Regions from separate parts of the Shewanella cyperi genome, predicted to be linked through region 1. Evidence: predicted binding sites of a transcription regulator. Region 1 holds the regulator's gene; each other region holds the start of a gene.

Region 1 (10,529 bases):
CTGCATTACTTCTTGCGGGCATAGTGCTTGAGCAGCCCTGGCACATCGAGGATCAGAGCGATACCACCATCGGAGGTGATAGTCGCGCCGGCCATACCGGGAGTGCCGTGCAACAAGGCACCCAGAGGCTTGATAACCACTTCTTCCTGACCGATAAGTGCATCCACCACAAAACCTATCTGCATGGTGCCCAGCTGCACTATCACCACATGGCCGTGCTTCTTGTCACCGTGTTTGAAGGTGGTTTTGTTTCGCCGCAACCAATGCTCCAGGTAGAACAAGGGCACGGCCTTGTCGCGCACTATGACCGTCAGCTGGCCGTCGACTATGTTGGTTTTGGTCAGATCCAGATGGAATATTTCATTGACGCTGGACAGCGGCAGGGCAAACACTTGCTTGGCCACTTCCACCATCAGGGTTGGCATAATCGCCAGGGTCAGGGGCACTTTGATTTCCAGACAAGTACCCTTGCCCTTCATGGAATCTATGTGCACAGTACCGTTGAGCTGGGTGATACGGGTTTTCACCACGTCCATCCCCACCCCACGACCGGAAATATCGGAAATTTCGGTTTTGGTGGAGAATCCCGGCGCAAAAATCAGATTGTAAGCATCATTATCAGACATCCGCGCAGCGGCATCCTCGTCAAGCACGCCGCGCTTGATGGCGATTTGCTTGAGCTTCTCGGGATCCATACCGGCGCCGTCATCTTCTATCTTCAGCAGTATATGATCGCCTTCCTGACTGGCAGACAGTGTAATGGTACCTGTGCGTCGTTTACCTGCGGCTTCGCGTTCGATGGGCATCTCAATGCCATGGTCCACCGAGTTTCGTACCAGGTGCACCAAGGGATCGGCCAGGGCCTCCACCAGGTTTTTATCCAGATCAGTCTCTTCACCCACCAAAATCAGGTCGATTTCCTTGTTCAGACTGCGGGCAAGGTCACGGACCACCCGAGGGAAACGACCAAAGACTTTCTTGATGGGCTGCATGCGGGTTTTCATCACCGCACCCTGCAGATCGGCAGTCACCAAATCCAGGTTTGCCAGCGCCTTGGACATTTCCTCGTCTTCACGGGTAACACCTAGACTCACGAGTCGATTGCGCACCAGTACCAGCTCACCCACCATGTTCATGATCTGGTCGAGACGGGCGGTATCCACCCGCACTGTGGTTTCACCCTGGGGCACGTTGGTCGCTGCAGCTTTTGCCTGGGCTGCCGGTGCTTCGGGCACTGCGGCAGCCTTAGCCATCTGGGGCTGAGGCGCTGCAGGTGTAACCGCAGCTACTTGCTTGGGCGCTGATGGCTTTGGTGCAGCTGGCTCTGCGGCAGATTTGCCGGGCCCGGTGCCCTTGCCATGCAATTCATCCAGCAGGCGTTCAAATTCTTCATCGGTAATCTCGTCGGCATCGACCTTGTCGGCAGCACTGACTTCCACTTTGGCCACTTCACCCTTGGCCGCGCTCTTGAATTTGCCGGCACCATGGAGCTCATCGAGCAAGGCCTCAAACTCATCATCGGTAATATCGTCACCTGACGGTGCTGAAGTGGGTTTCGCGGCGGCAGCTTTGCCTGCTACATCCTGTGGGACGCCAGTCTTGACGCCGGGTCCCTTGCCTGAACCGTGGAGTGCATCAAGCAAGGCCTCAAATTCAGCCTCGTTAATTTCATCAATGCTGGATTCGCCGCCACTGGTGTTTTTGGAAGCAGGCGCAGCCACTACGGGTTCAGGAATGGGTTCTGGTTCAGGTTCAGGCTCTGGTTCAGGCGCGGGTGCAGCCGCACCACCTTCGGAGGGAAGCGGCGCCCCTGAAGACAGGAGTTTAAGCTTGGCCAGCAACTCAGGAGAGGCAGGGTCTTGCTCCTGACCGGCCTGGGTTTGAGCAAACATGGTATTAATGGCATCGACCGCCTGGAGAATAATATCCATCAATTCGGCGGTGACATGACGCTTGCCGGTACGCAGCAGGTCAAAGGTGTTTTCCGATTCGTGGCAGACGTCAACCATGGGAGCCAATCCCAGGAAGCCCGCCCCCCCTTTCACTGTGTGGAAACCACGGAAAATCGCGTTAAGCAGATCCGTGTCACCGGGGTTATTTTCCAGCGCTACCAATTGTTCCTGCAGCAGCTCTAAAATTTCACCGGCTTCGATCAAAAAGTCCTGCAGGATCTCTTCATCTACGTCAAATGCCATTAAACTGACTCCTTAATCAGAAACCCAGGCTTGAAAGTAAGTCGTCGACTTCATCCTGGCCCGTTACCACATCCTGACGCGCCTCCGCGTTCATGATGGGGCCTTCGGCTTCTATGCTGCTTTTTGGGGGCTCGGTGGTTTCCTGGGGAGTATGTTCACCAAACACGGTCAACATGGAGACCAGACTGCTCTCCACCTCCCGAACCAACTCTATTACCCGACGGATCATTTGCCCGGTAAGATCCTGGAAATCCTGCGCCATCAGAATCTGATTCAAGAGTTCTCGCAGGCGGTTTGAATCGTTCTCGCTGCGGACCATCAACTGCTGTACATCGTGACAAAGCGCTTTGAATTCATTCAACTCTATATCACGGCGCATCAGTCTGTCCCATGCAGGAGTCACAGTCTGAATATTGTTTATCAATGCATCGGCCAGCGGCAGACATTCTTCAACGGCGTCCATGGTCTTATTGGCCGCCTGTTCCGTCATATCGATAACGTAATTGAGTCTTTCCTTGGCATCCGGAATTTCGGTATTGGCCAACTCCAACAATCTGTTATCAACCTGAAAGTCCATCAAGGCACTGTGAAGCTGGCGGGTGAGTTTTCCGACTTCATCAAACAACTCACGCTGCAACGGCATGGCAAAATCACGGAACAGCGCATCGGCCTGATCCTGCTCACCGGCGGACAAGAGTTCGACAAGCATTTGCGCCTGTTCGAGACTGATGAGCCCTGAAGTGTTTAGCTGCATAGCCCGTCCTTGCTTAACTGAGGCGCTCGAATATCTTGTCCAGCTTTTCTTTCAGGGTGGCAGCGGTAAATGGCTTAACTACATAGCCGTTTACCCCGGCCTGTGCCGCGGCAATGATCTGCTCTCGCTTGGCTTCGGCAGTTACCATCAACACTGGGATATTCTTCAGGTTTTCGTCGGCGCGAATGGCCTTCAGCAGGTCAATACCCTGCATGCCGGGCATGTTCCAATCCGTGACCACGAAGTCAAAATCGCCTTTTTGCAGCATGGGCAACGCTGTGGAGCCATCATCTGCCTCCTGGGTATTGTTGAACCCCAGGTCTCGCAACAAGTTCTTGATGATACGCCTCATCGTCGAAAAATCGTCAACAATGAGAATCTTCATATTCTTGTCCAAGGTTTCCTCCGGTGAGCTGACACTCTAAATGCTCAATTAGTAATTATACGTGTGTCCAATGCTTGAGTTTGCCCTTGAGTCGCAGCATAGCTTGGCTGTGTATTTGACTCACCCTGGACTCACTGACATCAAGAATGGCACCAATTTCTTTTAAGTTCAGCGCTTCATCATAATAAAGCGATAATACCAATGCATCTCTCTCTGGCAATTGTTTGATGGCCTCGACCAAAGCACCATGAAATTGGCTGTCGGCCAAAGAATCAAAGATGCCATCAGACTGCTCACCCTCTGGAACCAATACGTCCTGAGAGATGCCTAAATCTTCTATCCCTATGATTTTACCTACAGAAACATCGCTCAAGATATGATGGTACTCATCCAGCGTCATATCAAGTCTTTCTGCGATTTCTGTGTCCCGTGCATCACGGCCGAGTTCCTGCTCCAACTCATCTATGACCTGGGCGACCCGCCGCTGATTGCGATGCACCGAGCGGGGAACCCAGTCGCCACGACGGATTTCATCCAACATGGCGCCGCGGATCCTTATCCCGGCAAATGTTTCAAACTTGGCACCCTTGCTGCCGTCAAACTTAGTCGACGCCTCAAGCAGGCCTATCATGCCTGCCTGCAGCAAATCATCCAACTGTACGGAAGCCGGCAACCGGGCCAACATGTGGTGCGCGATTCTTTTAACCAGCGGTGCGTACTGTTCAACGATGGATGTTTTATTATCCAAAGCGGTATACGCCGCGGCTTTATTCACTCGATCTATCCTCTTGGTACTCAGGACGCTGCACCAAACGTTCAACAAAGAACTCCAGGTGACCACCCGGTTGTTGCGGAATAGGCCAACTCATAACCTTATTCGCCAGACCATGGTAGGCAATGGCCGCCGGTGATTTCGGATAAGCCTCAACAATCAGCTTTTGCTTGCGCACTGACTTTCGCAGGTTTTCATCGAAGGGGATAGTCGCCACCAGCTCCAGCGCCACGTCCAGGAACCTGTCGGTGACCTTACTCAGCTTGGCAAACAGTTCCATACCTTCACGCAGACTACGGACCATGTTGGCCACTATCTTGAATCTGAATACTCCGTGCTCACGGCTGAGGATCTTAATCAGGGCATATGCATCTGTGATGGACGTGGGTTCATCACACACCACCACCAGCACATCCTGAGCGGCGCGGGAAAAACTCAGCACCATGTCGGAGATACCGGCGGCGGTATCCACAATCAGCACATCAAACTGGGTGCGCATTTCGCTGAAAGCGCGAATGAGACCGGCGTGCTGCGCCGGGGTCAGCTCCACCATGGCCTGGGCGCCCGAGGTCGCCGGGATAATACCAATGCCCTTGGGTCCCCGGAGAATGATGTCATCGAGCTCCGCCTCGCCGGACAGCACATGGGACAGGTTCTTTTCGGCCCTCAGGCCCAACATGACATCCACGTTGGCCAGACCCAGGTCGGCATCCAGTACCAACACCCGCTTGCCCTTCTCGGCAAGCGCAACCGCCGTATTGATGGAAACGCTGGTCTTACCGACCCCGCCCTTGCCACCGCTGACGGCGATTACTTTGACTTTTTCGTTATATGGTTGATTCATCATACGTAAACCGCTTGCTTGATCCCGGGTCATAGCTTTACTCAAATGCATAGGTCGGTTGTTCTGCCCATTTCTTTTCTTTCACGGGTCTGTGTTCATTGTCATTCATGGCTGCCAGCGCTTGTTTGGCCAGCGCCAGGGTATCAGCCACTTGCATATCTTCAGGAACCCTTTGACCATCAGTCACATAACTCAACTGCAATCCGCTTTGGATCAGCACACTCAGGGCGCCTGCCAAAGAACAGGCTTCATCCAACTTGGTCAACACAGCCCCGGAAAGGGGGATCCTTTTGAAGTGTTCCACTGCATCCTGCAACACCCGCCGTTGTGATGTCGCTGACAATACCAGATAACTGCGGATCGGCAAGGCTCGGTTAGCGGTCAAGTTATCCAGTTGTTCCACCAGACGCATGTCCCTTTGCCCCATTCCTGCCGTATCTATCAATACTAGCTTGCGATTCCTGAACTGATAAAGTATTTGTTCCAACTCATTGAGATCATGAGCTTGCTTTACCGGACAGCCCATTATTTTGCCATAAGTTGCCAATTGCTCAAAGGCTCCAATGCGATAATGATCCGTGGTAATGAGCGCAACTTGATCTGGGCCATGTTGTGCAGCGAATCGCGCCGCCAATTTGGCGATGGAAGTGGTCTTGCCGACACCGGTCGGACCGACAAAAGCCACCACGCCACCGCGACGCACTATGTCATCGCCCTGGTTGTCCAACATGTTGGCCAGACTCTGGGGCAAGGCTCTTACCAGCTCCACAGGTGAGTAATGCTCGGACAGAGCTGCCAGCTTGGCTGCCACGGCAGGGGAAAACTCCGCGTCAATCAAACGGCTCTCCAGCATGGCCCCTACCGGATTGTTACGTTTCTTTTGCTCCGACATCAGGGCGGCAACCTGGTGGGTCAGCAAGTTACGCAGGGAACTCAGTTCCTCACGCATGGCATCCAGCTCTGCGCTGGGCTTTTGCTGGGTGCGCTGCTTATCGGGGGACGGTGTAAAAGTCGCAGGCTGGGGCGCCGATTTGGGCGCAGGTGCTTCAAGTCCGCGGGCCCAGGCAGGCATGTCCAGCTCACTTTCCTGTTGTCCGGTCAGCTGCTGCATACGGCTTTGTTGTTTTTCCAGCAGGGCCTGCAGGGAATCGGCGGGGGCTGCGGCAACTTTTTGACGGCTGGTTTTGACCGTGGGTTTGGCACCGAGCGAGACCCTGTCGTCGGCCACTTCATCAAAAGGGGAAATAGACTGAGGCTTGGCAGCAACCGGCTTGGGATCGTCGTAGTCTACGGCAGCAACAATTTCTATGCCACCGGTCACCTTTTTATTGGACATGATGACCGCGTCGGAACCCAGAGTCTCTTTTACCTGAGCCAGTGCCGCACGCATATCTTTGGCAAAAAAACGTTTAATTTTCATTATTTATCCCCTACTGACCCACCGCCGACACGATGCGGATTTGCTTCTCATCCGGCACCTCCTGATAGGATATGACCCTCAGGTTTGGAATGGTGTATTTCACGAATCTCGACAGGGTGGAGCGCAACATCCCCGAGGTCAGCAGAATGGCAGGTTGTCCTACCATTTCCTGTCTCTGGGCGGCATCAGCCAGTGATTGCTGCATCCGCTCTGCCAGGCCGGGTTCGATATTGGGTCCCTCTCCCCCGGTCGCCTGCATAGATTGATGCAACATTTGTTCCAACTCTGGCGCCAATGTTATGACAGGGATTTCCGCCTCGGGACCGGCGATTTCCTGCACTATCATCCGCTTGAGGGCGATACGCACCGCTGCGGTCAGCACCTCGGTATCATTGCTCTTGGTGCCGTATTCCAGCAAGGTCTGAACTATAGTGCGCAGATCCCGTACCGATACGCCTTCATTGAGCAGGTTCTGCATCACCTTAACCACATTGCCAAGTGACATCACATCCGGAATAAAGCCGTCAACCAACTTGGGTGAGCGCTTGGCCAGCATATCCATCAATTGCTGTACTTCCTCGTAACCGAGCAGCTTGGCGGCATTATTGGTCAACAGCTGACTGATATGGGTTGCCACCACAGTCGCGGCGTCCACCACAGTGTATCCCAGCGTCTGGGCGTGCTCCCTCAGCTCGGGCGCAATCCAGACCGCTTCCAAACCAAAGGCCGGATCGCGGGTTTCAATACCATCAAGCTTGCCGAATACCTGACCAGGGTTGATGGCCAGCTCGCAGTCATGGCGGACATCCGCCTCTCCGACCACCACACCCATCAGGGAAATCCGATAGGCATTGGGTGACAAGTCCAGGTTGTCACGAATATGAACCGCCGGCACCAGGAAGCCCAACTCCTGAGACAGCTTCTTGCGTACGCCCTTGATCCGACCGAGCAGTTCACCGCCCTGCCCCTTGTCCACCAAGGGAATGAGGCGATAACCCACTTCCAGACCGATAGTGTCAACATGACGCACATCATCCCAGCCCAGCTCCTTGGGTTCATGGTCGAGTTTTTCCACTGTACCTTGAGAAGCCTTTTCCAATGCCTTCTGCTTTTTCACTTCATTGCGTTTGTTGACCATATAGGCCGCCGCGGCAGTCAGCAGCGCAAAGGTCAGGAAAGCCAGGTGCGGCATGCCGGGCACTATGCCCATGATAAACAGCACCCCGGCAGCGATGGCCAGCGACTTGGGACTGTCAAACATCTGGCTCATCACCATCTGGCCCATGTCACCGGACTCATTTTGACGTGTCACCATCAACGCGGCGGCTATAGAGAGCAGCAAGCCGGGGATCTGGGCCACCAGGCCGTCACCTATGGTCAACAGGGTGTAGATTTCCACCGCGGTGGAGAAGTCCAGGCCATGTTGCACCATACCAATGACGAAGCCACCGAGAATGTTAATGGCCAGGATCATCATACCGGCGATGGCATCGCCTTTTACGAACTTTGATGCACCGTCCATGGCGCCGTAAAAGTCTGCCTCACGGGTCACTTCGGCGCGGCGGGTACGGGCTTGATCCTGGTTGATGATACCGGCGTTGAGATCGGCATCGATGGCCATTTGCTTGCCAGGCATGGCATCCAGAGTAAAGCGGGCGCTGACTTCGGAAATACGGCCGGCACCCTTGGTGACTACGGCGAAGTTGATAATGATGAGGATCAGGAACACCACCAAACCCACGGCATAGTTGCCGCCGATTACCACTGAGCCGAAGGCTTCAATCACCTTACCGGCGGCGTCACCACCGTTATGACCTTCGAGCAGAACCACCCGGGTCGATGCCACGTTCAGCGCCAGACGCAATAAGGTCGCAACCAGCAGCACTGTGGGGAAGGCTGCAAAATCCAGTGGCCTGTCGGTGTAAATGGCCACCAGCAGAACCACCAGAGCCAAGGCGATATTGAAGGAAAACAGAATATCGAGCAGGAATGCCGGGATCGGCAGCACTATCATGGCCAGGGCGGCCAACACCAGGACGGGAGTTCCCAGTCCCTTGATATTTTGGGGTTTAACCTGCTTGATTTGCCCGAGAGTCGCTAACAGATCCATTCACATTCAACCAGAAATTTGACGCTGTGGCAGGGATAAAGCAAAGAGCAGGCCAAGATGACTCAGTATTTCAAATCGTCCGGAATTGGCTGGTTGAGCGGAATGGGTTTGGGCCTGGTGCCCTTACCTTTCTGGTATTGCCGCAGCTGGAACACATAGGCCAGCACCTGGGCCACGGCGGTAAACAGGCCTTCGGGCACCTGCTGATCGAGCTTGGTGGTGTGATAAATGGCGCGGGCCAGCGGCGGCGCCGACACTATCGCCACCTGGTGTTCGCGGGCAATCTCGCGGATTTTGAAGGCCACATCGTCCACCCCTTTGGCGACCACAAAGGGTGCCGGCGAGCGGGTGACGTCATATTTGATTGCCACCGCATAGTGCTCGGGGTTGACCACTATCACGTCGGCCTTGGGCACCTCTGCCATCATACGGCGCATGGCCAATTCCCGCTGCATCTGGCGGATCCTGCCCTTGACCTCGGGCTTACCTTCGGTGTCCTTGTATTCGTCCTTGACTTCCTGCTTGGTCATTTTCAGCTGACGGTTGTGATTCCACAGCTGAAACGGCACATCTATGGCGGCAATGAGCAGCATGGAAGCACTGATCCACAGGAACATCCACATCACCAGCTTGAGGGCATGGAACACATTGCCCGGCAGATGGTCACTGGATAGCTGCATGATTTCGTTGAAATGCACCGAAAGCAGCATGTATGCCGCCAGCGCGACCACGGAAAACTTGGCAATGCCCTTCACCAGCTCCACCAGGGCCTGGACGCCGAACATCCGCTTGAAGCCGTTCATGGGGTTGAGTTTGTTGCCCTTGGGCATAAAGGCGCTGGCGGAAAAGGTGATCCCTCCCAGCACTATATTGCCAATAAAGGCAATCAGCGCCAACATCAGCAAAAATCCCAGCATGGGCAAGGCCAATTCCTTACCAATGGCCCCCCACACCAGCAACATACTCTGGGTGTCGTATACCTGATCGCGGGTCATGGTAAACACACTGCCCATCATCAGGTACATGCTGCGGGCAAGCATTGGGCCCATCATTAAAAAGCCGGCCGCTGCCGCCAGCAATACGGCGGCTGTGCCCAGTTCCTTGGAGCGGGCAACCTGACCTTTCTCACGCGCCTGTTCAAGGCGCCTCGACGTGGGTTCTTCTGTCCTTTCCTGACTGGTATCGTTCTCTGCCATGGTCTAATTCACCTTGCATTGAACGCGGCTGATATCGCACATAAGCAATTGGGCAGCCTGCCAGATTTCGTCGAAATGGCCCATGATGGGCTCCAGGGTCAGCCAGAGGATCAACAGACCACAGATCATGATGACCGGGAAGCCAATGGCAAAAATATTCAGCTGCGGTGCGGCCCGGGTCATGACCCCGAAGGAGAGGTTTATCAGCAACAGTGCCGTAATGGCCGACAGGGACATGGTCAGGGCAGCGCCGAACATATAGTTGCCCCACTCGGCCAGGGCCCGATAGCTGGAGATATTGATGCCTTCCATTGACACAGGCACCGTCTCAAAGCTGGCGATTAACATGCGGATCATCAGCAAATGCCCGTCTACCGCCAGGAATATCATGGTTGCCAGCAGCAGGAAAAAGTTGCCCACTGCCGGGGTTTGCTGCCCGGACCCCGGGTCCACCATGGAGGCGAAACCCAAACTGGTTTGCATACCCACTATCTGTCCGGTCAGCACAAAAATCTGGATCATCATCAGGCTGACAAAGCCCATGGCCGCACCGATAAGCACCTGCTGGGCACTGATAAATACCGAGCTCAGTGCAAAGAGTTCTCCAGAGGGCATCGGGGGCAACATGGGAGCGACAGCGAAGGTCATGGCCACGGACAACAGCAGTCTGACCCGGGCGGGCGTAGTGGTGGCACCAAATACCGCCATCACCATCAACATGGCGGCGATCCGGAACAGGGGCCAAAGATAGCCCTTGATACTGTCCATCAGTGTCGCCAGCAGCCAGTCCATATCAGCCCACGACCGAAGGGATCATGTTGACCATCTCGACAAAGAAGTCCATCAGGGTCTG
Region 2 (10,529 bases), 710 kb from region 1:
TCATCACTGCCGACCCGGGCTATTTCCTTGGCCTTATAGATATCGGCGAAATGCCGCAGCCGTCTGGCTATTTCAATCAGCAGAGCGTCTCCCTGCTCATGGCCATAGGTATCGTTGAACCGCTTGAAGCCCATCAGGTCAACCAGCAGCAACATCCCCTGCTGGCTGCGCTCCAGTACCCGGTTGAAATGCGCCCGGTTATACAGACCGGTTAAATTGCAGCGCCAGGCCAGTTTTTCCAACTCGGCCTGGTAGTTGTGTTGTTCGCTGTTATCTTCCCCGCAGACCAACACATAATGATTTCCGCGTTCGGTAATGAATTGACTGGCGTGATATTTAAGCCAATAGCAGTGGCCATCGGCCCGCTTCAGTTTGACCTCACCCTGAACATTTTCGCCCTTGAAAATACGTGCCAGCGTGGTTTCACCCAACTTGGGATGTTGCCGGAAAAAATCCATTTGCTTCAGGCCCAGGCCTATGACCTTTTCCGCAGGCAGGCCCGTAATACGGCCATGGGCGGCGTTCACATACTCAACCTTTTCCGTGTGCAGGTTAATCAACATGGTGACCTGATCGGATTGCTCGGCAGCAGAGCGGAACAACATCAGCTGTTCATCTTTGTCATCGGCCTGACGGGTCGCCAGTGTCAATGCCAATTGATCGGCAAGCTGGCTGCCCAGGTGAATATCAAACTCCGACCATAACAGTGGTTGACTGCGCTCAAGGCAAAGAATGCCTTCCAGGTGGCCATTGATACGGATGGCAAGGTCGAGAGTGGAACGTATCCCCCGTTCAATAAAATAGTCATCTCGCAATTCAGATACCCGGTCATCCGATAGTGTATCTGCAACATCTATATGCCTGTGCTTGCGCAATTCCTGCAAATAACGGGGGGCGTTTTTCAATGACGCGGGGCGCTTTTTCCCCTGGGGTAATACGGGACCGAAGAAGGCTATTTCCGCCTGGGTAGCCTGGGATTCATTCAATGACCAAACGCTGGCGAAAGACAAGCCCAGATGCTGACACAGGAGTTCAGTCACCAGCTCTGCTGTCTTGGCAAAATCACCTTGCTGTTTAACGGTCGAGTTGACCACCAAATCAACAATATGCTGATGTTTGCGTTTTTTCACACAGATCCCTTAATTAACTGCGGGCCCGGGCCCACAGAGGTTTTTATTCTAATTTTGCCGAGATTACAGTAAGTTCGTCACCAAGAGCAATATGGTGCTTCAGCCAGTTAGTCCATTATCCAAAGCGAAAATCAATTTTTCGGCACTGACATCAAATTGCAAGCTCAGACGACAGCCACTTGCCTCAGCCTCCAGTTGCGCCCGGCACCCCGGAAATCTCGCCAAGGCCAGCGTTGCCAGTTCCTTCGCCTTCATTTCGGCATCCACACCGGAAAAAGACAAGGTCATACAGGTATCCTGTTCGTCAAGCACAGTACCTATGTCAACAAAACTGCCGCAATCATTGCAGGTATCGTTGATGGTCGAGGATTGCTGCTCTTCAATGCTCTTCATCTCTGTTCCTCTGTTCGATAATCACAATGGCCGCATTTTAAAGGTTATAGCAATACGGGACTGTGGCGCGGTTCAAGCTTGTGCCATCCGCTGCGCCAGTGCCAGCTGACCACTGAGGCGATCGTTGAAATGGGGAATCTCGGGCAGCGCGGGATGCTGTGGCTCAAGATAACGGGACTTGCACAAAGGGTCGGTATTGTTCAAGGCATCCAGCATGGTGACGGGGATCGGTCCCCGGGTGACCAAAGCCTCCGGCTTCAGCGCCTGTTGCAGCGCAAAACCACGCAAGCCCAATTCGTGAAATTCACCGCCGTTATTGACCAGGGAGTCGTCGGCCACATCCGCGACCAGGGTTTGGGCCGGCGGCAATTCAAATTGGCGTCGCAGTTTGGCATCCACAGTGCCTTCTTCACCCAAAGTGAACTGGGCCATGTCCCGGGCATCCTGGGATAGCATGGCCAACAGCAGGGCGAACTCTCCGCGACGACCATGCTCTATTGCATGGTTGAGGCGCTCGCCACATTGCAGTTCATTGATTAAAGGTGAAGCAATTTGCATATAAAAACGTCAATAAAACATATCCTTGTAACTTAATCGACCACTTGGCCAGTTACTTTAGCTTTTTTTAAGAATTTAGCCTTTACATATAAAACGAATCTGCTTACTATTGCCGCCGCAATTGAGGAGGGGTTCCCGAGTGGCCAAAGGGATCAGACTGTAAATCTGACGGCTCCGCCTTCGAAGGTTCGAATCCTTCTCCCTCCACCATTTGCCTACAATTTGAAAAGCGTCCAGTGACACATTGGAGGGGTTCCCGAGTGGCCAAAGGGATCAGACTGTAAATCTGACGGCTCCGCCTTCGAAGGTTCGAATCCTTCTCCCTCCACCATTTCACTGTTCTCAATTCGCCCCTGTGGAGGGGTTCCCGAGTGGCCAAAGGGATCAGACTGTAAATCTGACGGCTCCGCCTTCGAAGGTTCGAATCCTTCTCCCTCCACCATTTTCTCTTTTCTCTCTCGTGTTTATTCCCCCTGTGATCTCCCCGGTAGCCTTTTCAGGCCAAAACCTGTTGTTGCCCTCTAATTTAAAGCCACTGTTAGCCACACTTTCCAGCGTTTGATCCGCCGCCACAATGGTGTTGCTGGCTTTTATATGCGATTTCATTATGATTTAGCCGATATGGTTATAACATTTCCGGAACCGCTATGAACAAGCACTGGGTAAACCAGGCCATTGCCAAAATTGATGCTGATTTCCAACGCAGTGCCGACACGCACCTGATCAAGCTTGAATTACCCATGCTGGCAGGTATCGACATCTACCTGAAGGATGAGAGCACTCACCCCACGGGCAGCCTCAAGCACAGATTGGCACGTTCGCTGTTCCTTTATGCCCTGTGTAATGGCTGGATAAATGAGGGCACGCCTATCATAGAGTCCTCCTCCGGCAGCACTGCGGTGTCCGAAGCCTATTTTGCGCGCCTGCTGGGCCTGCCCTTTATTGCCGTGGTACCCAAAAGTACCGCCAAACGAAAGGTCGAGCAGATAGGTTTCTACGGTGGCCAATGCCATTTTGTCGATAAGACCTCTGAGATTTATGCCGAATCCGAACGTCTGGCCCGGGAACTCAAGGGCCATTACATGGATCAGTTCACCTTTGCCGAGCGGGCCACCGACTGGCGCGGCAATAACAACATTGCCAATTCCATCTTCAGCCAGATGGCACTTGAGCCCCATCCCGTGCCGCGTTGGATTGTTATGAGCCCGGGCACAGGTGGTACCTCGGCCACCATAGGCCGCTACATCCGTTACCAGCAGCTGGCTACCCGCCTGTGTGTGGTGGACCCGGAAATTTCGGTGTTCTATGACTATTTCCACAGCCGCGATGCCGGTCTGTGCCTGTCACAAGGCAGCAGAATTGAAGGTATAGGCAGGCCAAGGGTTGAGCCTTCCTTTATTCCCGGAGTTGTTGATGAAATGCTCAAGGTGTCGGATGCCAACTCCATCGCCACCATGCTGTGGCTGGAGCGTCTGATTGGCCGTAAAACCGGTCCCTCCACAGGTACCAACCTCTATGGCGCCCTGAAACAGGCGAGCCTGATGAAGCAGGCCGGTGAAACCGGCTCGATAGTGACCCTCATCTGCGATCCCGGCGAGCGCTATCTGGATACCTATTACCATCCGGACTGGGTTACAGAGCAGATAGGCGATATCAGTGGGGCCCAGGCGGCCCTTGAGGAATTCAACCGAAGCGGCTTATTGGCCTGAGACAATAACGGCGACCCAGGGTCGCCGTTATTACTTAACAATCAATCGATATTAAGGTATTTGTGCGTTTGGATAGACAGGCGCCAATTACGGGCAATACAGGTTTTCATTGCCAGTTCCGTGGCCCTCGGCTTCTGACTGATGGGTTGGAGACAGATGGTCTTGCCGCTGATGTCCAGACCACAGAGCAAATCGTCAAGCTCCTCGATATGCTTCTCCGTGGCTATGGGGTGCTTGATTTCATTGGCTCGCTCCAAAGCCTGCCTCAGCACGGGATAGCCCCCTTTCATATTGACCTTGGGGGAGACTGTCACCCAGGTGCCTTCAGAGCACTTCACTTCAAAGGTGCCACTGGTCTCTATCTGACATTGGTAACCGGCCTGCTCCAGCCCTATAGTTAAGGCGGTGAGATCGTACAGGCAAGGTTCACCGCCGGTGATCACCACCAAACGGGCGCTGAAACCCTTGGCTTTGAAGGCCGAGACCAAACTGTCGGCATCGTGCATGGCCCAGCGGCCAATACTACCATCGACCCGGATCACATCCGCGGGCGACACCCGATTCTGCTCCAGCAGTTCCCAGGTCTGCTTGGTGTCACACCAACTGCAGCCCACAGGACATCCCTGCAGGCGTACAAAGATAGCCGGCATACCTGTATGGCATCCTTCACCCTGGATGGTCTCAAAAACTTCGTTAACCGGATATGTCATGACAGGCCTCTTTGGTTGGGGCGGCTTTTATAGTGGATTTTTTGCCGGCTTGCAAGCCGGCTCGCCGGCTGCGGCTTTGCAGCGTGACCCACCTCGGGTAAACTGAGCTCCTGATATTTTGTTTGAAGTTCGTCTTATGTCAAAAGCAGTTAAGTCTAAAGCCGTTGTTGTTTTCAGTGGTGGCCAGGATTCCACCACCTGTCTTATTCAGGCCCTGGCACAATTTGATGAAGTGCATGCCATTACCTTCGACTATGGTCAACGCCATGTGGCAGAAATAGAAGTCGCCAAGGCCCTCACCAGCCGCTTGGGAGTGGCCAGTCACAAGATAATGGACGTGTCGCTGTTGGGCGAGCTGGCTATCTCCGCACTCACCCGTGATGCCATTCCGGTATCCCATGAATTAATGGACAATGGCCTGCCGAACACCTTTGTACCCGGCCGCAACATACTGTTTCTGACTTTGGCGGGGATATACGCTTATCAACTCGGTGCCGATACCGTCATAACCGGTGTATGCGAAACCGACTTTTCCGGCTATCCGGATTGTCGCAACGAATTTATCCAGGCCATGGCCAAGGCATTGGTGCTGGGGATGGACAGGCCCCTGGAGATCCGCACGCCGCTGATGTGGCTAAACAAAGCCGAAACTTGGGCCCTGGCGGACCGCTATGGCCAGCTGGAACTGGTGCGTCATCATACCCTCACCTGCTATAACGGCATTCAGGGTGATGGCTGTGGCGACTGCCCGGCCTGCCATCTGCGCAGCCGCGGTCTGGAGGACTACCTCAATCATAAAGACGCGGTAACTGAAGCTCTGGACAGCAAATGTCCGCGCTGAGCAGTCCGAGCAGGGCCTGGTTGGCGCCGCTGATAGTTTCCCTAGTGAGCATTGGTCTTTTCTTTTTGTCCCTGGACGATGTGTTGGCTTTTCGCCGCGACGCCATAGATCAGGGCGAATACTGGCGCCTTATCAGCGGTAATCTGCTGCACACCAATCATTGGCACCTGTTGATGAATCTGGCCGGTCTGTGGGTTATCTACAGTTTGCATCATTTTCATTACCGCATCTGGCCCTTGCTGGCACTGCTGCTGGCACTGTGTACCCTCGAGGGCCTGGGCCTGTATCTTGGCTATCCGCAATTGTGGGGCTACGTGGGACTGAGCGGGATCCTGCATGGGTTATTCGCCTTTGGTGCCCTGCTGGATATACGCCGGGGCTATAGATCGGGGTACCTGTTGCTGCTCGGCGTCATACTCAAGGTCAGCTGGGAAAACACCATGGGCGCCAGCGACGGAGTGACCGAGCTTATCGGCGCCAGGGTCGCCACCGAATCCCATTTGGTGGGTCTGGTATCCGGCATAGCTTTGGGGCTCCTGTGGCTTGTGGCAGCAACACAACTCAAACCGGGCAAGGAGCAGATAGGCGCCGGCCACTGATCTCAGGGACAGTCCTAGCCAAATAAAAAAACGCGCCGGGGCGCGTTTTTTGTTTATATCTTGAGCAAGGTTTCCCTCAGCCTGTGTGCTTCGTCCCTGAGCGCCGCGGCCTGTTCAAATTCCAGATCCCGGGCATGCTGCAGCATACGCTTTTCCAGCTCGTCAATTTGCTGTGCCAGCACATGGGGATCAAGCCCCTGATACTTGCCTTTTGGCTCAGCAACCTTGGAATACTCCCGGGTCGGTGCCTCTCGTTCACCTATATCCATCACATCGGTGATCTTCTTGACCACCCCTTTGGGGATTATGCCGTGCTCCAGGTTAAACAAGCGCTGCTTCTCACGCCGGCGTTCGGTTTCACCCATGGCTCTGGCCATGGAATCCGTCACCCTGTCGGCATAGAGGATCACCTTGCCGTTCACGTTACGGGCGGCCCGGCCTATGGTCTGAATAAGGGAGCGCTCGGAGCGCAAAAAGCCTTCCTTGTCCGCATCCAGAATACACACCAGTGATACCTCGGGCATATCCAGCCCTTCCCTCAGCAGGTTGATCCCCACCAAGACATCAAAGACCCCCAGACGCAGATCGCGAATGATCTCGACCCGCTCCACCGTTTCTATATCCGAGTGCAGATAACGCACCTTTATGCCGTGTTCGTCCAGATATTCGGTCAGATCTTCGGCCATGCGCTTGGTCAAGGTGGTTACCAGCACCCGCTCATTGACCGCGATGCGCTTGCGGGCTTCTGAGAGGAGATCGTCCACCTGTATGGCCACGGGCCTGACTTCCAGTTCGGGATCCAGCAAGCCCGTCGGTCTGACGACCTGCTCGGCAATTTCACCGTCACTCTTTTCAAGTTCGTAATGGCCCGGGGTCGCAGACACATAAATGGTTTGCGGCATCAAGGCCTCAAACTCTTCGAATTTCAGCGGCCGGTTATCCAGGGCCGATGGCAGGCGAAAGCCGTATTCCACCAGGGTGGTTTTACGGGAGCGATCGCCCTTGTACATGGCGCCTATCTGGGGCACTGTGACATGGGATTCATCTATGATCAGCAAGCCATCCGCCGGCAGGTAATCCAGCAGTGTTGGCGGACCTTCCCCTTCATTGCGGCCCGACAGGTAGCGGGAATAGTTTTCAATGCCGGAGCAGTAGCCAAGCTCGGTCATCATCTCCAGATCGTACTGCACTCGCTCGCCAATGCGCTGGGCCTCAATCAGTTTGTTGGCATCGAGCAACTGTTGCTTCCGCTCGCGCAATTCCTGCTTGATAAGCTCAATGGCATCGAGGATTTTCTCCCTCGGGGTCACATAATGGGTCTTGGGGTACACTGTGGTGCGGGCAATGCGTTTGATGATCTGTCCCGTGAGCGGGTCAAATTCACTCAACCGCTCAATTTCATCGTCAAACAGTTCGACCCGGATGGCATCGCGCTCCGAGTCCGCCGGGAAGATGTCGATCACTTCACCACGCACCCTGAAGGTACCGCGCTGCAATTCCATGTCGTTGCGCTTGTACTGCAGTTCACTCAGGCGGCGTAAAATGTCGCGCTGGCCCATATGATCGCCCTGGCGCAAATGCAGCAGCATTTTCATATAGGAGTCGGGATCGCCCAAACCGTAAATGGCCGACACCGAGGCGACCAGCACCACATCTTTGCGTTCCAGCAGTGCCTTGGTCGCAGAGAGGCGCATCTGTTCTATATGGGCATTGACCGAGGCATCCTTCTCGATAAAGGTATTGGACGCAGGTACATAGGCTTCGGGTTGATAATAGTCGTAATAGGACACGAAGTATTCGACGGCATTATTGGGGAAAAACTCCTTCATTTCGCCGTAGAGCTGAGCCGCCAGGGTCTTGTTGGGCGCCATGATAATAGTGGGACGTCCCAGGGTGGCAATCACATTGGCCACGGTGAAGGTTTTGCCGGAACCTGTTACACCCAGCAAGGTTTGGCTGGCGAGCCCGGCCTCCAGGCCGTCCACCAATTTGGCAATGGCGGTGGGCTGATCGCCCGCAGGCTGATACTGGCTGTTTAACTCAAATACGGTCTCGGACACAGTTTTTCTTCCTTTATCTACCCAGCAGCACATTCTATCCCAGTGCAAGGAGATGCTGAAAGTCTGATATCCGATTGAAATTCACTGTCATGCCGGTTCAAACCTGGCTTTGAGCGAAAACGCAAGTGAAATCCCACCCTGACGCACAAATTCATACACAAGATGTGGTTTCATACGGGTTACAATTCTGCAACAGCAAAAGCTGAATTGTCGACTGTCACAACAATTTCACTTGACATTGATTCTATTGATAATTTTATTTTATCGGCAATTTTTGAAAATCTAAGTCCACTCCAGTATGCACAAGGGTTTGACGCCGATTATCGTGTCTAACCCACAGGGTTATCCACAGTTTTTGTGGAAAACTAGCCAAAGCCCTTGCGCCATCTGGGTTTGCTGAATCCGGCTGCTGTAACCGCTTGCTTTTTTGCTGCTGAAATTTTCCTACATTTGTCACTGCTGACCTCACATTCGGCACAGTCGCAGAAGTGAACAGCAGTAAAACAAGCAAACGCACAGTCTAAATCGTAATTAATTCAGTGTTTTCCCGCTTAAATCTCCACCGTTATGGCTGATTTGCCGCCATGGTGAACATTAGATGAGCACTTAACAGTCCAATTACACTTTTTTTGAATGCGCGAGTTGACTCATCCGACGGCGCGTTTTACTATGCGCACCGTTCTCAGCGAGTGGTTGAAACAACGATTCCCCTGTAGTTCAGTCGGTAGAACGGCGGACTGTTAATCCGTATGTCACTGGTTCAAGTCCAGTCAGGGGAGCCAACTCATTGAGACGGTTTGGGTCAAACCAAACTCTGAAGTAAACAGAATTGTTCCCCTGTAGTTCAGTCGGTAGAACGGCGGACTGTTAATCCGTATGTCACTGGTTCAAGTCCAGTCAGGGGAGCCACTTCAGTAAGCGTTATATTGTTCCCCTGTAGTTCAGTCGGTAGAACGGCGGACTGTTAATCCGTATGTCACTGGTTCAAGTCCAGTCAGGGGAGCCACTTCAGTAAGCGTTACATTGTTCCCCTGTAGTTCAGTCGGTAGAACGGCGGACTGTTAATCCGTATGTCACTGGTTCAAGTCCAGTCAGGGGAGCCACTTCAGCAAGCATCTATATTGTTCCCCTGTAGTTCAGTCGGTAGAACGGCGGACTGTTAATCCGTATGTCACTGGTTCAAGTCCAGTCAGGGGAGCCAAACTGCCCTTCCCCCGTCAAATCCTATTGATTTAGATTTTGTTTTTAGCATATTGCCGTTACAATCTATCGGATTTAATTCAGTTGACGGCTAGAATAACTAAAACGCTAAGCGACGGAACAAGTTATGGGTGTATCCAAATCCTTTCAAGCCTTTCTTCTACTACTCTTGTTAGCTGGCCTGGGTGCCAGCTATTTCCAAGGCAACAATGCGCTGCAGGAACAAGGACAAAGACTACTGAGCCAATATAAGCAAGCCGTTTCCCAGTGGCAGGCTTGGTCCGATGATGGCAAGAGCCTGCACAGTACCATCAACACAAAATTTCCCCTGCATTTTTTTCAATATACCGACGCGGTTGATGGCAGCAAAAATTTCACCCGTGGCCAGCTGCAAGCCGAGGCCATCGACAACCAACACCTGTTCAGGCTGGAATTGAGCGATAACCGCGAACTCACCAACGGTCGATTGCAGGTCAAGCTCGATACCGGGGCCCAGGTCATCGCAGCATCGCAACATTATATGCAAACGGCAATCTTGATGCTGGCCCTGTATCTGGTTACCGCCATAGCATTTGCCATCGCCATGTGGCGCTTGAAAAGTCGCATTAATTACGCCGCCGACTATCTGCGCAATCTGATGCAGTTTAATTTCAGTGCCCTGGCCACATCCCGGCTCAGTGGTGAACTCAAGCCACTTGGTGACGCCCTGGAAGACGGGCGCACGCTGCTGAAGCGCAAAGTTGATGCCCTGACACTGGAAAACGAAAAGCTCTCCAAAGTGGCCTTTCAGGATGCAGTGACCGGCTTCAATACCCGTCACAGCTTCACCCGCAAGCTGGATGAAATCAGTAAATCCGATAAGACCTTCTTTGGTATGCTGGCCATGGTGCAGGCCACAGAACTGGCCAATATCAATCAGTTATTGGGCCGCAGCGCCGGTGATGATTATTTGGCCAAAATTGCCGCCTGCGCACGAAAAGCCGCCGGCAAGTTACCCGATGCCGAATTTTATCGCATCAGCAGCGCTGATTTTGCGATATTTTTACCCGGTCTGGTGGCAGGCGAAGCAGACAAGTTCCACGAACCATTCAAAGCCCTGCTCGATGAATATCTGCAACATATCAAAGTAGACTCCATCGCCTACACGGGTATGGTGCCCTTCCAGGCCGGTTGCGATCCCATACAGTTAATGGCATTGGCCGATGCCGCGGTCAGCATAGCCCAGACCCTGGGACCAAACAGCGTGCAGTTGCTTGAGAAGCTCAGCGAAGAAGTGGAGTTGGGTGATAACAGATGGCGCACCGCCATAGACGATATTATTAACCGCCG
Region 3 (10,529 bases), 1.5 Mb from region 1:
ACTATGGCAAGATCGCAGCGGCTGCCGATTTCCAGCAGATCCACGGCGGTCACCTGATTGCCCAGTTCACCGGCCACTCGTTCTTCCACCAGAACCTCAAATCCCTGGGTCGTCAGCCAGTGATGCAGCCGCTTGAGCGTCAGGTTGGTGCCACTGTGATGGGGTTTGCCAATCAGGCCTATGGTGTGAAACGGGGAAGTCATATGGGGAAAGTGCGTGCCTTAGGCCTTGAAACGCCGGAATTGATCCCCATAATATGCCTAGCCTATGCAGAAACAAAGCATTTTTAGCCGGAGTTAAGATGAGTAAGAATTCGACCCAACCACAACAAGATCCACAGGATACAGTGCAGGAAAGCGAAATTGTCACCGAAGAGGCGTCTCTGGTTGACGAGCTGACCCAGGCCAATTTCCGTGTTGAGGAGTTGGAACAGGCTCTCGCCAGCGCCGAGGCCAAGGTCGAGGAGCAGAAAGATTCAGTGATCCGTGCCGCCGCCGAAGTGGACAACATTCGCCGCCGCGCCGCCATGGATGTGGAGAAGGCCAACAAGTTTGCCCTGGAAAAGTTTGCCAACGAACTCCTGCCGGTACTGGACAACATGGAGCGCGCCCTGGCCGGTGGCAGCAGCGACGAGGCCAGCAAGGCCATGATGGAAGGCGTGGAGCTGACCTTCAAGAGCCTGCAGACCGCGGTGGAAAAATTCGGGATCAAGGCGGTTGACCCCATGGGTCAGGCCTTTAACCCTGAGCAGCACCAGGCCATCGGCATGCAGCCGAGCAATGACTTCCCCGCCAATACCGTGATGTTGGTGATGCAGAAGGGCTATGAACTCAATGGTCGCCTGCTGCGTCCCGCCATGGTGATGATCTCCCAGGGCGGCGGTGTCGATACTCAGGCTTAAGCTCGGGGCTTAAGTCCGGGGCTTAAGTTCGGGGCTTAATCAGCCCTTGCCAACCCAATAATAGAAAAGGACTGCCAAGGCAGTCCTTTTTTTGTTTTCAGCCCTAAACCACCTACTTCAGTAGGTGGTTATCATCAATTTAGGCTTTGCCTGTAATGAACATTGAGGCTCAGGCATTGTGACTTATCGAGTTGGGTTGTGTGACCTCTCACACAGCTCCACAAGTGGCTAAACAACTACGAAAGTAGGTAAGGTAAATAATAGTCGCTTTTGGCCCCCTTCTAGGGGGCTTAGGCAAAGCCACCTTCTTCAGAAGGTGGATTATTTACCTTATCGAGCAGCAACTCAGTCGATATAGGCGCGGATCTGACGCTCGATACCTGCAGCATCGAGGCCCAGCTCGGCGATGATTTCTTCCGGCGAGCCGTGCTTGATGAACTCATCGGGCAGGCCGATTTGCAGCACAGGCTTGCAGATGCGGTGTTTGGCCAGCAGTTCCAGCACACCGCTGCCGGCGCCGCCCATGATGGCGTTCTCTTCCACAGTCACCAGCACCTCATGGTTGGCAGCCAGTTCCAGCACCAGGGCTTCATCCAGAGGCTTAACGAAACGCATGTCGGCCACTGTGGCATCCAGCGCCTCGGCCGCGGTCAGGGCTGCGGCCAAGGTGGTGCCGAAGTTGAGCACGGCTATGCCCTTGCCATGGCGTTTCACCAGCCCTTTGCCTATGGGCAGGGCAGTCATTTGTTCCACCTGCTCGGCACCTGTGGCACTGCCACGGGGATAGCGCACCGCGCTTGGTCCTTCGTTGTGGCAATAGCCTGTGTACAGCATTTGCCGACATTCGTTTTCATCGCTTGGTGCCATGATCAGCATGTTGGGCACACAGCGCAGGAAGCTGAGATCGAAGGCGCCCTGGTGGGTTGGACCATCGGCACCCACTATGCCGCCGCGATCGATGGCAAACAGCACGGGCAGACGTTGCAGCGCCACATCGTGGATCAGCTGATCGTAACCGCGCTGCAAAAAGGTGGAGTAGATGGCGACCACGGGCTTATAGCCTTCGCAGGCAAAACCGGCCCCCAGGGTCACGGCATGCTGCTCGGCGATGGCGGCATCGAAATACTGCTCCGGGAAGCGCTGGGAAAATTCCACCATACCCGAGCCTTCACGCATGGCCGGGGTGATGCCGAGCAGCTTGCTGTCTTTTTCGGCCATGTCGCACAGCCATTTGCCAAACACCTGACTGAAGGTGGGCAGTCCCGGCTTGGTGGCCGGTTTGCGGAACTGGCTGGGGTCGAACTTGGGCACGGCATGCCAGCCAATGGGATCTTTTTCCGCCGGCTCGTAGCCGCGGCCCTTCTTGGTCATGATGTGCAGGATTTGCGGGCCCTTGAGGCCGCGCATATTGCGCAGGGTCTCGACCATGGCATCCACATCGTGGCCGTCGATGGGGCCTATGTAGTTGAAGCCCAGCTCCTCGAACAGGGTGCCGGGGACGACCATACCCTTGAGGTGTTCTTCGGTGCGTCTGGCCATTTCCTTGATCACCGGCATGCCCTTGAGCACCTTTTTGCCGCTCTCGCGAATGGTGGTGTACAGGCGGCCGGACATCAGCTGGGCCAGGTGGTTATTGAGGGCGCCGACGTTTTCCGAGATGGACATCTCGTTGTCGTTCAGCACCACCAGCATGTCTTTGTCGAGATCGCCAGCATGGTTCATGGCTTCAAACACCATACCGCCGGTCATGGCGCCATCGCCGATAACGGCCACCACTTTGCGCCCCGCCTTTTCCTTGTCGGCGGCGACCGCCATGGCGAGCGCGGCCGAGACCGAGGTGCCCGAGTGGCCGACGCTGAAGGTGTCGTATTCACTCTCTTCCCGCCAGGGGAAGGGATGCAGGCCATTCTTCTGCCTGATGGTGTGCATACGATCGCGGCGACCTGTGAGGATCTTGTGGGGGTAAGCCTGGTGGCCCACGTCCCAGATCAGGCGGTCGAAGGGGGTGTTGTACACATAATGCAGGGCCACGGTCAGCTCGACCGTACCCAGACCCGAGGCGAAGTGGCCACTGGACATGCCAACGGATTTAAGCAGGAACTGGCGTAATTCATTGGCCAGTTGCGGCAGCTGTGACTGAGGCAATTGCCTGAGTTCTTCTGGGGTGTTGGCCTTGGCCAGTACCGGAAATTGGGAAATGTCCAAACTCATAGCGAGGTTCAATGACTCTCTTTTTATACCCGGCGCTCTATGATGAAGCGGGCGAATTCTGCAAGTAACTGGCTATTGTATGGCAATTTTGCCAGCGCCGATAGTGCATCGGCCACCAGGTTATCGGCCGTTTGCTGTGCGCCTGCCAATCCCAGCAGTTTGGGAAAGGTGCTCTTGTTGGCGTTCAGATCCGAGCCTTGGGGCTTGCCCAGCTCTTCGGTGGTGGCGGTAATGTCGAGAATATCGTCCTGCACCTGGAAGGCAAGACCTATGGCATCGGCATAGCTGCGCAGGGCGGCTTTTTCCGACTCAGGCGCCTTGGCGGCAATCAGCGCCAGCTCGGCGGCGCAGCGGATAAGGGCACCGGTTTTGAGGTTGTGCAAGCGGGTCAGTTGGGCCAAATCTATGCTTTGGCCGGTGGCGGCAAGATCGATAGCCTGGCCGCCACACATGCCGGCATAACCTGAGGCTTGGGCCAGTGCCTTGACCATTTGCAGCCTTTGCTGGGCATCCAGCTCGGCGTCTGCGGTGCTGATAATGTCGAAGGCCAGGGTTTGCAGCGCATCCCCGGCAAGAATGGCGGTGGCCTCATCGAAGGCGATATGTACCGTTGGCTGACCGCGGCGCAGGCAGTCGTTGTCCATGGCGGGCAAGTCGTCATGGATTAGCGAATAGGCGTGGATACATTCTATGGCGGCGGCGCAGGGGTCGAGCTGCTGCTTATCGACCCCCAGCAGTTCTCCCACGGCATACACCAGGAAGGGACGGATACGTTTGCCGCCGAGGAGGGCGCCGTGGCGCATGGCCTGCTTCAGGCGCGGTGCGCCGTCGTCCAGTTGATCAATTTCCCGGGCGAGAATGGCATCAACCCGGGCTTGGCATAGTGCCAGACTGTGTTTGAGCACTTATTCACCCTCGGGCAGGAAGTCTGCCAGGGGCGCATCCGGCTCCTGCTTGAGCAGTATGGCGACCTTTTGCTCCGCCTGTTCCAGCTTGGCCTGGCTGGCGCGCACCAGTCCTATGCCGCGCTCGAATTGCTTGAGGGCATCATCGAGGGACACATCCCCCTGTTCCAACTCGCTCACTATGCGTTCGAGCTCAAGCAGGGACTCTTCAAAGGTTAAGCTGTCGGGTTTTTTGGCCACTGTCACACTTCCTGAAAATTTAGCCGACACAAGGTATCTCAGGAGCCCACCAGGGTCAAATTCAGGCGGGCAAAATTTGCCTCGCTGCACGCTTTGTTGCTGAATTTTTGTTGAAAAAAATAAAATGACACTAAACTTGCCCAAGTTCGGTCCGATAACTGAGAATAGCAAATGACTGACGCGCCCTTGTCCAGACCCCGGGAGAACCGGTATAAGGGTTTCAGACAGATTTGGACATCTCTTTTCGTCCTTGGCGACACCATTGAGGAGCAACTGTGGATTTAGCAACCCTGATAGGCTTGTTGGGCGGCTTTGCATTTATCATCATGGCCATGGTCAGCAGCGGCGGTCTGGCTATCTTCGTCGATGTGCCTTCCGTGCTTATCGTATTTGGCGGCTCGCTGTTTGTGGTGATGATGAAATTCAACCTCAAGCAATTCCTCGGTGCAGTGAAGATTGCCGCCAAGGCCTTTATGTTCAAGCTGGAAAAGCCCGAAGAGCTGATTGAGCAGTCGGTGTCCATGGCCGATGCGGCCCGTAAGGGTGGCTTTCTGGCTCTGGAAGAGGCGCAAATCTCCAACAGTTTTATGCAAAAGGCCGTTGACATGTTGGTTGACGGCCACGACGGTGACGTGGTGCGTGAGGCCCTGGAAAAGGACATTGCCCTCACAGAGGAGCGCCATCGTACCGGTATCAGTATTTTCAAGGCCTTCGGTGACGTGGCTCCGGCCATGGGTATGATAGGTACCCTGGTGGGTCTGGTGGCCATGTTGTCCAACATGGATGACCCCAAGTCCATCGGCCCCTCCATGGCGGTGGCTCTGTTGACCACACTCTACGGCGCTGTGATTGCCAACATGGTGGCCATCCCCATTGCCGACAAGCTGGCGCTGCGGATGGGCGAGGAAATGCTTAACCGTAACCTGATTATGGATGCCGTGTTGGCAATTCAGGACGGCCAGAACCCCAGGGTGATCGAAGGCTTCCTCAAGAACTATCTGTCCGAAAAACAGCGGAAGATAGACACCACGGACGGGGAGTAATCCCATGGCCAAGGACAAGTGTAACTGTCCGCCGCCGGGGGCGCCGGCTTGGCTGGCGACCTTTGCCGATCTGATGTCACTGCTGATGTGCTTCTTTGTGTTGCTGCTGGCCTTCTCCGAAATGGACGTGATGAAGTTCAAGCAGATTGCCGGCTCCATGAAGTACGCTTTCGGGGTGCAAAACAAGGTGGAAGTGAAGGACATACCCAAGGGCACCTCGGTGATCGCCCTGGAATTCCGACCCGGCAAGCCCGAACCTACGCCCATCGAAATCATCAACCAGCAGACCAACGAGATGACAGAGCCGATCCTCGACTTCCAGGAAGGGGACTCGGATCGCGCCGGTGGTGTGCAGCAGCAACAGGGTGAGCAGCGCGGCGGCGAAGCCTCGGCCACGGCCCAGGAAACCGCTGAAGCCAAGAAGTCCGAGGCCGCCTCGGCCCAGGACAAGATCAACCAGGAAGTGAAGAAAATGGCCCAGGAGCTCAATGAGCAGATAGTGGACGGCGCCATTGAAATCGAATCCCTGGGGCAACAGATCATTATCCGTATTCGCGAGAAGGGCGCCTTCGGCTCGGGCTCGGGCTTTTTGCAACCCAGGTTCAAGCCGGTGATCCGCGCCGTGGGCAACCTGCTCAAGGATGTGCCCGGCATTATCACAGTCTCGGGTCACACCGACGACATGCAGATAAGCAACGAGCTCTACAGCTCCAACTGGGACCTGTCCTCCAAGCGCGCCGTGGCCGTGGCCCACGAGCTTATCAAGGTCAAGGGCTTTGATGCCTCCAGGATGAAGGTGGTGGGCATGGCCTCCACTGCGCCCCTGGTGCCCAACGATTCCGCCGGGAACCGCGCCCGCAACCGCCGGGTGGAAATCGCCATAGAGCAGGGCAAGGCCAAGGAATCCGACGAGATCCAGGTCGGCAAATAACCTCCCCGGCAATAGCAGACGAGGCCCTGACATTTCAGGGCCTCTGTTTTTACCCGCCGGCCCTGCCCGTCATACTGCAATAAAAGCTCTGCTCTCATCCCCGTGCTTTGTTATAATCGGCAAATTGCTGTTTTTAAATTGTCCTGCGGAAATCCAATGAAGTTTATCGTCAAGCTGTACCCCGAAATCATGATGAAGAGCAAACCGGTAAGAATGCGCTTTACCAAAATGCTCGAGTCCAACATACGCAATGTGCTGAAAAAGATCGATGAAGATGCCAAGGTGCAGCGCCAGTGGGACAGGATCATGGTGATGGTGCCCAAGGACAAGCCGGAGCTGGAATCCGTGTTTGCCGAGCGTCTGGCCTGCATTCCCGGCATCGCCAACGTGGTGCAGGTGGCCGAGTACAGCTTCACCACCATGGATGACATCTATCAGCACGCGCTCAAGGTGTATCGCGATGTGCTCAAAGACAAAACCTTCTGCGTCCGGGTCAAGCGCTCCGGTCAGCACGACTTCAACTCCATCGAGGTGGAGCGCTACGTGGGCGGTGGCCTGAACCAGTTCACCGAGGCCAAGGGCGTTAAGCTCAAAGACCCTGATATTACGGTGAACCTGGAAATCGATCGCGACAAGCTGTACATGGTCAACCGCCGTATCGAAGGTTTGGGTGGCTTCCCCATGGCGACCCAGGAAGACGTACTGTCGCTGATCTCCGGCGGTTTCGACTCGGGTGTGGCCAGCTTCCAGTTCATCAAAAAGGGCGCCCGTACCCATTACTGTTTCTTTAACTTGGGCGGCGCCCAGCACGAGATTGGCGTTAAGCAGGTGGCCTACCACCTGTGGAAGACCTACAGCGAATCACACAAGGTCAAGTTTATCAGCGTGCCCTTCGATCCCGTGGTGACCGAGATCCTGGAGCGTATCGACAAGGGCCTGATGGGGGTGATCCTCAAGCGTATGATGATGCGCGCCGCCACCCGGGTGGCCGACCGTATGGGCGTGCAGGCGCTGGTAACAGGTGAGAGCCTGGGCCAGGTATCGAGCCAGACCCTCACCAACCTGAACGTGATTGACCGCTGTACCGACTTGTTGATCCTCAGGCCGCTTATCACCATGGACAAGCAGGACATTATCAACGAAGCCCGCCGTATCGGCACCGAGGACTTTGCCGCCTCCATGCCCGAGTATTGCGGCGTGATCTCCCAGCGCCCCACGGTCAAGGCCGTGCTGTCCAAGGTGGAAGAGGAGGAACTGAAGTTCTCTGCCGATCTGCTGGACAGGGTGATTGCCGATGCCAAGGCCATCGACATACGCGAGATTGCCGCCACCATGGATGCCCAGGTAGCCGAAACCGAAACGGTACAAGCCGTCAGTGGCAACGAGATAGTGGTGGATATCCGCGCCCCCGAGGAAGAGGAAAACAAACCGCTGGAGCTCGATGGCGTGGAAGTGAAGCATATTCCCTTCTTCAAGCTGGCCACCGCCTTTGCCGATCTCGATCGCAGCAAAACCTATCTGCTGTACTGCGAGCGCGGGGTGATGAGCAAGCTGCAGGCCCTCTATCTGCAGGAGCAGGGCTTTACCAATATCAAGGTATATCGTCCCTGATATGGGCCCGTAGCCGGGCCATTCACAGCTCAGGGCCTGGCCCTGAGCAATAAAAAAGCCGCTATAAGCGGCTTTTTTATTGGCTTGGGTTTATCGCTTGTGCTTACTGCCTGGGACCCGAACCTTATTCGGCCTTGGCCAGCTGCGGTGCTTCTTCGCTGTCGGCTTCACCGGCAATCAGCATGGCACCCATGTCCTGTTGCAGTTGCAGTTGCAGTTCATCGAAGGAGCGCTCCAGATCGGCGCTGATACTGGCCTGCAGTTCGGCGGTATCAAAGGTTGCTACTGGTTGTTCATCGGCGGCAAAGGCCATATGACTGAGACTGGCGGCAAGGCCGAGGGCAAGGATAGATTTGAAGTATTTCATGGGACGCCTCCGGGCGAATTTTTCGCTTTGTCAGGCAGTCCCTTCACGTCATTTGAGATTGCCCAACCTCATGTTTTCTTGATGCAAAATTTATCCAAAAGGGCTTCCATTAACAAACGATAAAATGTAACAATCAGGATTAGAAAAACTAATCAAAAAACGAGAGCTATATCACCATGTCGAGAAGGCTTCCCCCCCTCAACGCGGTCAAGGCATTCGAGGCCGCCGCCCGCCATCTGAGCTTCACCCGCGCGGCGGAAGAACTGTTTGTGACCCAGGCCGCGGTCAGCCATCAGATCAAGGCCCTTGAGGACTTTCTGGGATTAAAATTATTTCGCCGCAAGAACCGCTCTTTGCTGCTCACCGAAGAGGGTCAGAGCTACTTTCTCGACATCAAGGATATCTTCACCGATCTGGCCGACGCCACCGACAGGTTGCTGGCACGCAGTGCCATTGGTTCGTTGACGGTCAGCATGTCGCCCAGCTTTGCCATCCAGTGGTTGGTGCCACGGCTGGCCAAGTTCAGCGAAAAGAACCCCGAAATTGACGTGCGCATCAAGGCGGTGGACAGCGAGGTCAGCTCGCTCACCGACGATGTGGACGTGGCCATCTACTATGGTCAGGGCAACTGGCCTGGACTGCGGGCCGATAAGCTGCGCAACGAGGTGCTGATCCCCGTGTGTTCGCCCTTGTTGCTGCACGGCCCCAAACCGCTGGAAAAGCCGTCCGATCTCAAGCATCACACCCTGCTGCACGACATGAGCCGCCACGATTGGCAGGCCTGGTTCCGCCAGTGCGGCGTGACAGATGTTAACGTCAACCAGGGCCCTATCTTCAGCCATTCCTCCCTGGTGCTGCAGGCCGCGGCCCACGGTCAGGGTGTGGCCCTGGGCTACAGTGTGCTGGCAAGGCCCGACATTAAGGCCGGGCGCTTGGTGGTGCCCTTCCAGGAAGTGCTGGTGAGTAAGGATGCCTATTACCTGGTGTGCCACCAGAACCACGCCGAGCTCGGCAAGATAGTCGCCTTCCGCGAATGGATGCTGGACATGTTTGCCGAGGAGTCACGCAGTGAACTCTTGCCTGGATAAAAGCGCCGCGTTGCCGGACTGGATGCGACTCGACGCGTCCGCTGATGGTTTGCAAGGTGGGCACGACACTTTAGTGATCTTCGCCCACGGTGCCGGCGCCGATATGGACTCGGATTTTATGGCGGACATGGCCAAGGGCTTGGCCCAGCGCGGCGTGCCCGTGCTGAGGTTTAATTTTCCCTATATGCAAAAGCGCCGCCTGGATGGCACACGCCGGCCGCCGGACCGGGCGCCTAAGCTGCTGGACTGCTTTGCCGAGGTACTGGAGCAGGCCAGCGCGCGCTTCAAGCCCAAGCGGGTGTTTTTGCTTGGCAAGTCCATGGGCGGGCGGATGGCGACGCTGTTTGCTGCAAGAGCAGTTGCTGCCAGTCCCGTTGCTGCCAGCTCTAAAGCCAGCCCTGAAGCCAGCTCTGCACAGGCGCCAATTGCCGGCGTCATCTGTCTTGGCTATCCCTTTTTACCGCCCAAGGGCAAGGAGGTGCGCCTCGCCCCTGTGTTAGATTGCCCAGTGCCGCTGCTGATAGTGCAAGGGGAGCGTGACAGCTTTGGTACCCGGGAGCAGGTGTTGGCGTGGCAGTTGCCGGAAAAAGTGGGCCTGTGCTGGATCCCCGATGGCGATCACAGCCTCAAGCCACGCAAGGCCTCGGGTCACAGCCTCGAAGGCAATCTGGCCCTGGCCGTGGATGCCTGCATGGCCTTTATTGGAGCTGGGCATGAACAAAGAGCTGAACAAAGAGCTGAATAAAGAAATGAATAAAGAAATGAATAAAGAGATGAACAGCGGCATGAATAGAGGCTTGTTTTTGCTGGCCTGCGTCAGCGGTTTTCTTGCGGTGGCCTTTGGTGCCTTCGGCTCCCATGGCCTCAAACAGTTGGTCTCGGCCGAGATGCTCGGCGTGTTTCACCTGGCGGTGGAGTACCAGTTCTACCACACCTTTGCCCTGATTGCGGTGGCGCTGGCCAGACCCTGGGTGGATTCGCCCCTGCTCAACTGGGCGGCGCGGCTGTTTATCGCCGGCATGCTGCTGTTCTGCGGCTCCCTTTATGCTCTGGTGCTCACCGGCCATAAATGGCTCGGGCCCATCACCCCGCTGGGTGGCCTGTGCCTGCTGGCCGGTTGGTTGCTGCTGGCGGCGGGTGTGTGGCGCAGCCGCGGCGCACAATAGCACGCCCTGTGGTATACTCGGCGCCAATTTCTGTTTGTCGGCAAGCACCCTTGCCACACTGCCTGT

Evidence for each region. The regulator FliA, encoded in region 1, starts transcription of late flagellar genes. The targets are predictions, from matches to a motif close to CTAAAGNTNNNNNNNNNNNNGCCGATA.
Region 2: a site for FliA is predicted at 2,116-2,142, ahead of JYB84_RS08530 (VC2046/SO_2500 family protein). Genes of this name have one in related genera too.
Region 3: a site for FliA is predicted at 4,388-4,414, ahead of pomA (flagellar motor protein PomA). Genes of this name have one in related genera too.

What each region holds. Positions count from the first base shown of each region.
Region 1 is NZ_CP071501.1:2,675,165-2,685,693, forward strand. It holds gene JYB84_RS11610 (chemotaxis protein CheA) at 6-2,195, opposite strand; gene JYB84_RS11615 (protein phosphatase CheZ) at 2,212-2,949, opposite strand; gene cheY (chemotaxis response regulator CheY) at 2,963-3,346, opposite strand; gene JYB84_RS11625 (RNA polymerase sigma factor FliA) at 3,390-4,109, opposite strand; gene JYB84_RS11630 (MinD/ParA family protein) at 4,102-4,983, opposite strand; gene flhF (flagellar biosynthesis protein FlhF) at 4,988-6,370, opposite strand; gene flhA (flagellar biosynthesis protein FlhA) at 6,381-8,480, opposite strand; gene flhB (flagellar biosynthesis protein FlhB) at 8,543-9,676, opposite strand; gene fliR (flagellar biosynthetic protein FliR) at 9,680-10,468, opposite strand; gene fliQ (flagellar biosynthesis protein FliQ) at 10,470-10,529, opposite strand, start outside.
Region 2 is NZ_CP071501.1:1,967,399-1,977,927, reverse strand. It holds gene JYB84_RS08540 (putative bifunctional diguanylate cyclase/phosphodiesterase) at 1-1,130, opposite strand, end outside; gene JYB84_RS08535 (DUF406 family protein) at 1,230-1,523, opposite strand; gene JYB84_RS08530 (VC2046/SO_2500 family protein) at 1,596-2,081, opposite strand; tRNA gene JYB84_RS08525 (tRNA-Tyr) at 2,207-2,291, shown strand; tRNA gene JYB84_RS08520 (tRNA-Tyr) at 2,328-2,412, shown strand; tRNA gene JYB84_RS08515 (tRNA-Tyr) at 2,439-2,523, shown strand; gene JYB84_RS08510 (PLP-dependent cysteine synthase family protein) at 2,729-3,790, shown strand; gene queE (7-carboxy-7-deazaguanine synthase QueE) at 3,832-4,500, opposite strand; gene queC (7-cyano-7-deazaguanine synthase QueC) at 4,637-5,341, shown strand; gene rrtA (rhombosortase) at 5,329-5,940, shown strand; gene uvrB (excinuclease ABC subunit UvrB) at 5,994-8,000, opposite strand; tRNA gene JYB84_RS08485 (tRNA-Asn) at 8,707-8,782, shown strand; tRNA gene JYB84_RS08480 (tRNA-Asn) at 8,834-8,909, shown strand; tRNA gene JYB84_RS08475 (tRNA-Asn) at 8,931-9,006, shown strand; tRNA gene JYB84_RS08470 (tRNA-Asn) at 9,028-9,103, shown strand; tRNA gene JYB84_RS08465 (tRNA-Asn) at 9,126-9,201, shown strand; gene JYB84_RS08460 (EAL domain-containing protein) at 9,328-10,529, shown strand, end outside.
Region 3 is NZ_CP071501.1:1,167,040-1,177,568, forward strand. It holds gene nadK (NAD(+) kinase) at 1-203, opposite strand, end outside; gene grpE (nucleotide exchange factor GrpE) at 302-901, shown strand; gene dxs (1-deoxy-D-xylulose-5-phosphate synthase) at 1,247-3,112, opposite strand; gene ispA ((2E,6E)-farnesyl diphosphate synthase) at 3,136-4,017, opposite strand; gene xseB (exodeoxyribonuclease VII small subunit) at 4,018-4,257, opposite strand; gene pomA (flagellar motor protein PomA) at 4,533-5,300, shown strand; gene JYB84_RS05000 (flagellar motor protein MotB) at 5,305-6,231, shown strand; gene thiI (tRNA uracil 4-sulfurtransferase ThiI) at 6,388-7,842, shown strand; gene JYB84_RS05010 (hypothetical protein) at 7,967-8,209, opposite strand; gene JYB84_RS05015 (transcriptional regulator GcvA) at 8,386-9,297, shown strand; gene JYB84_RS05020 (alpha/beta fold hydrolase) at 9,320-10,042, shown strand; gene JYB84_RS05025 (DUF423 domain-containing protein) at 10,083-10,463, shown strand.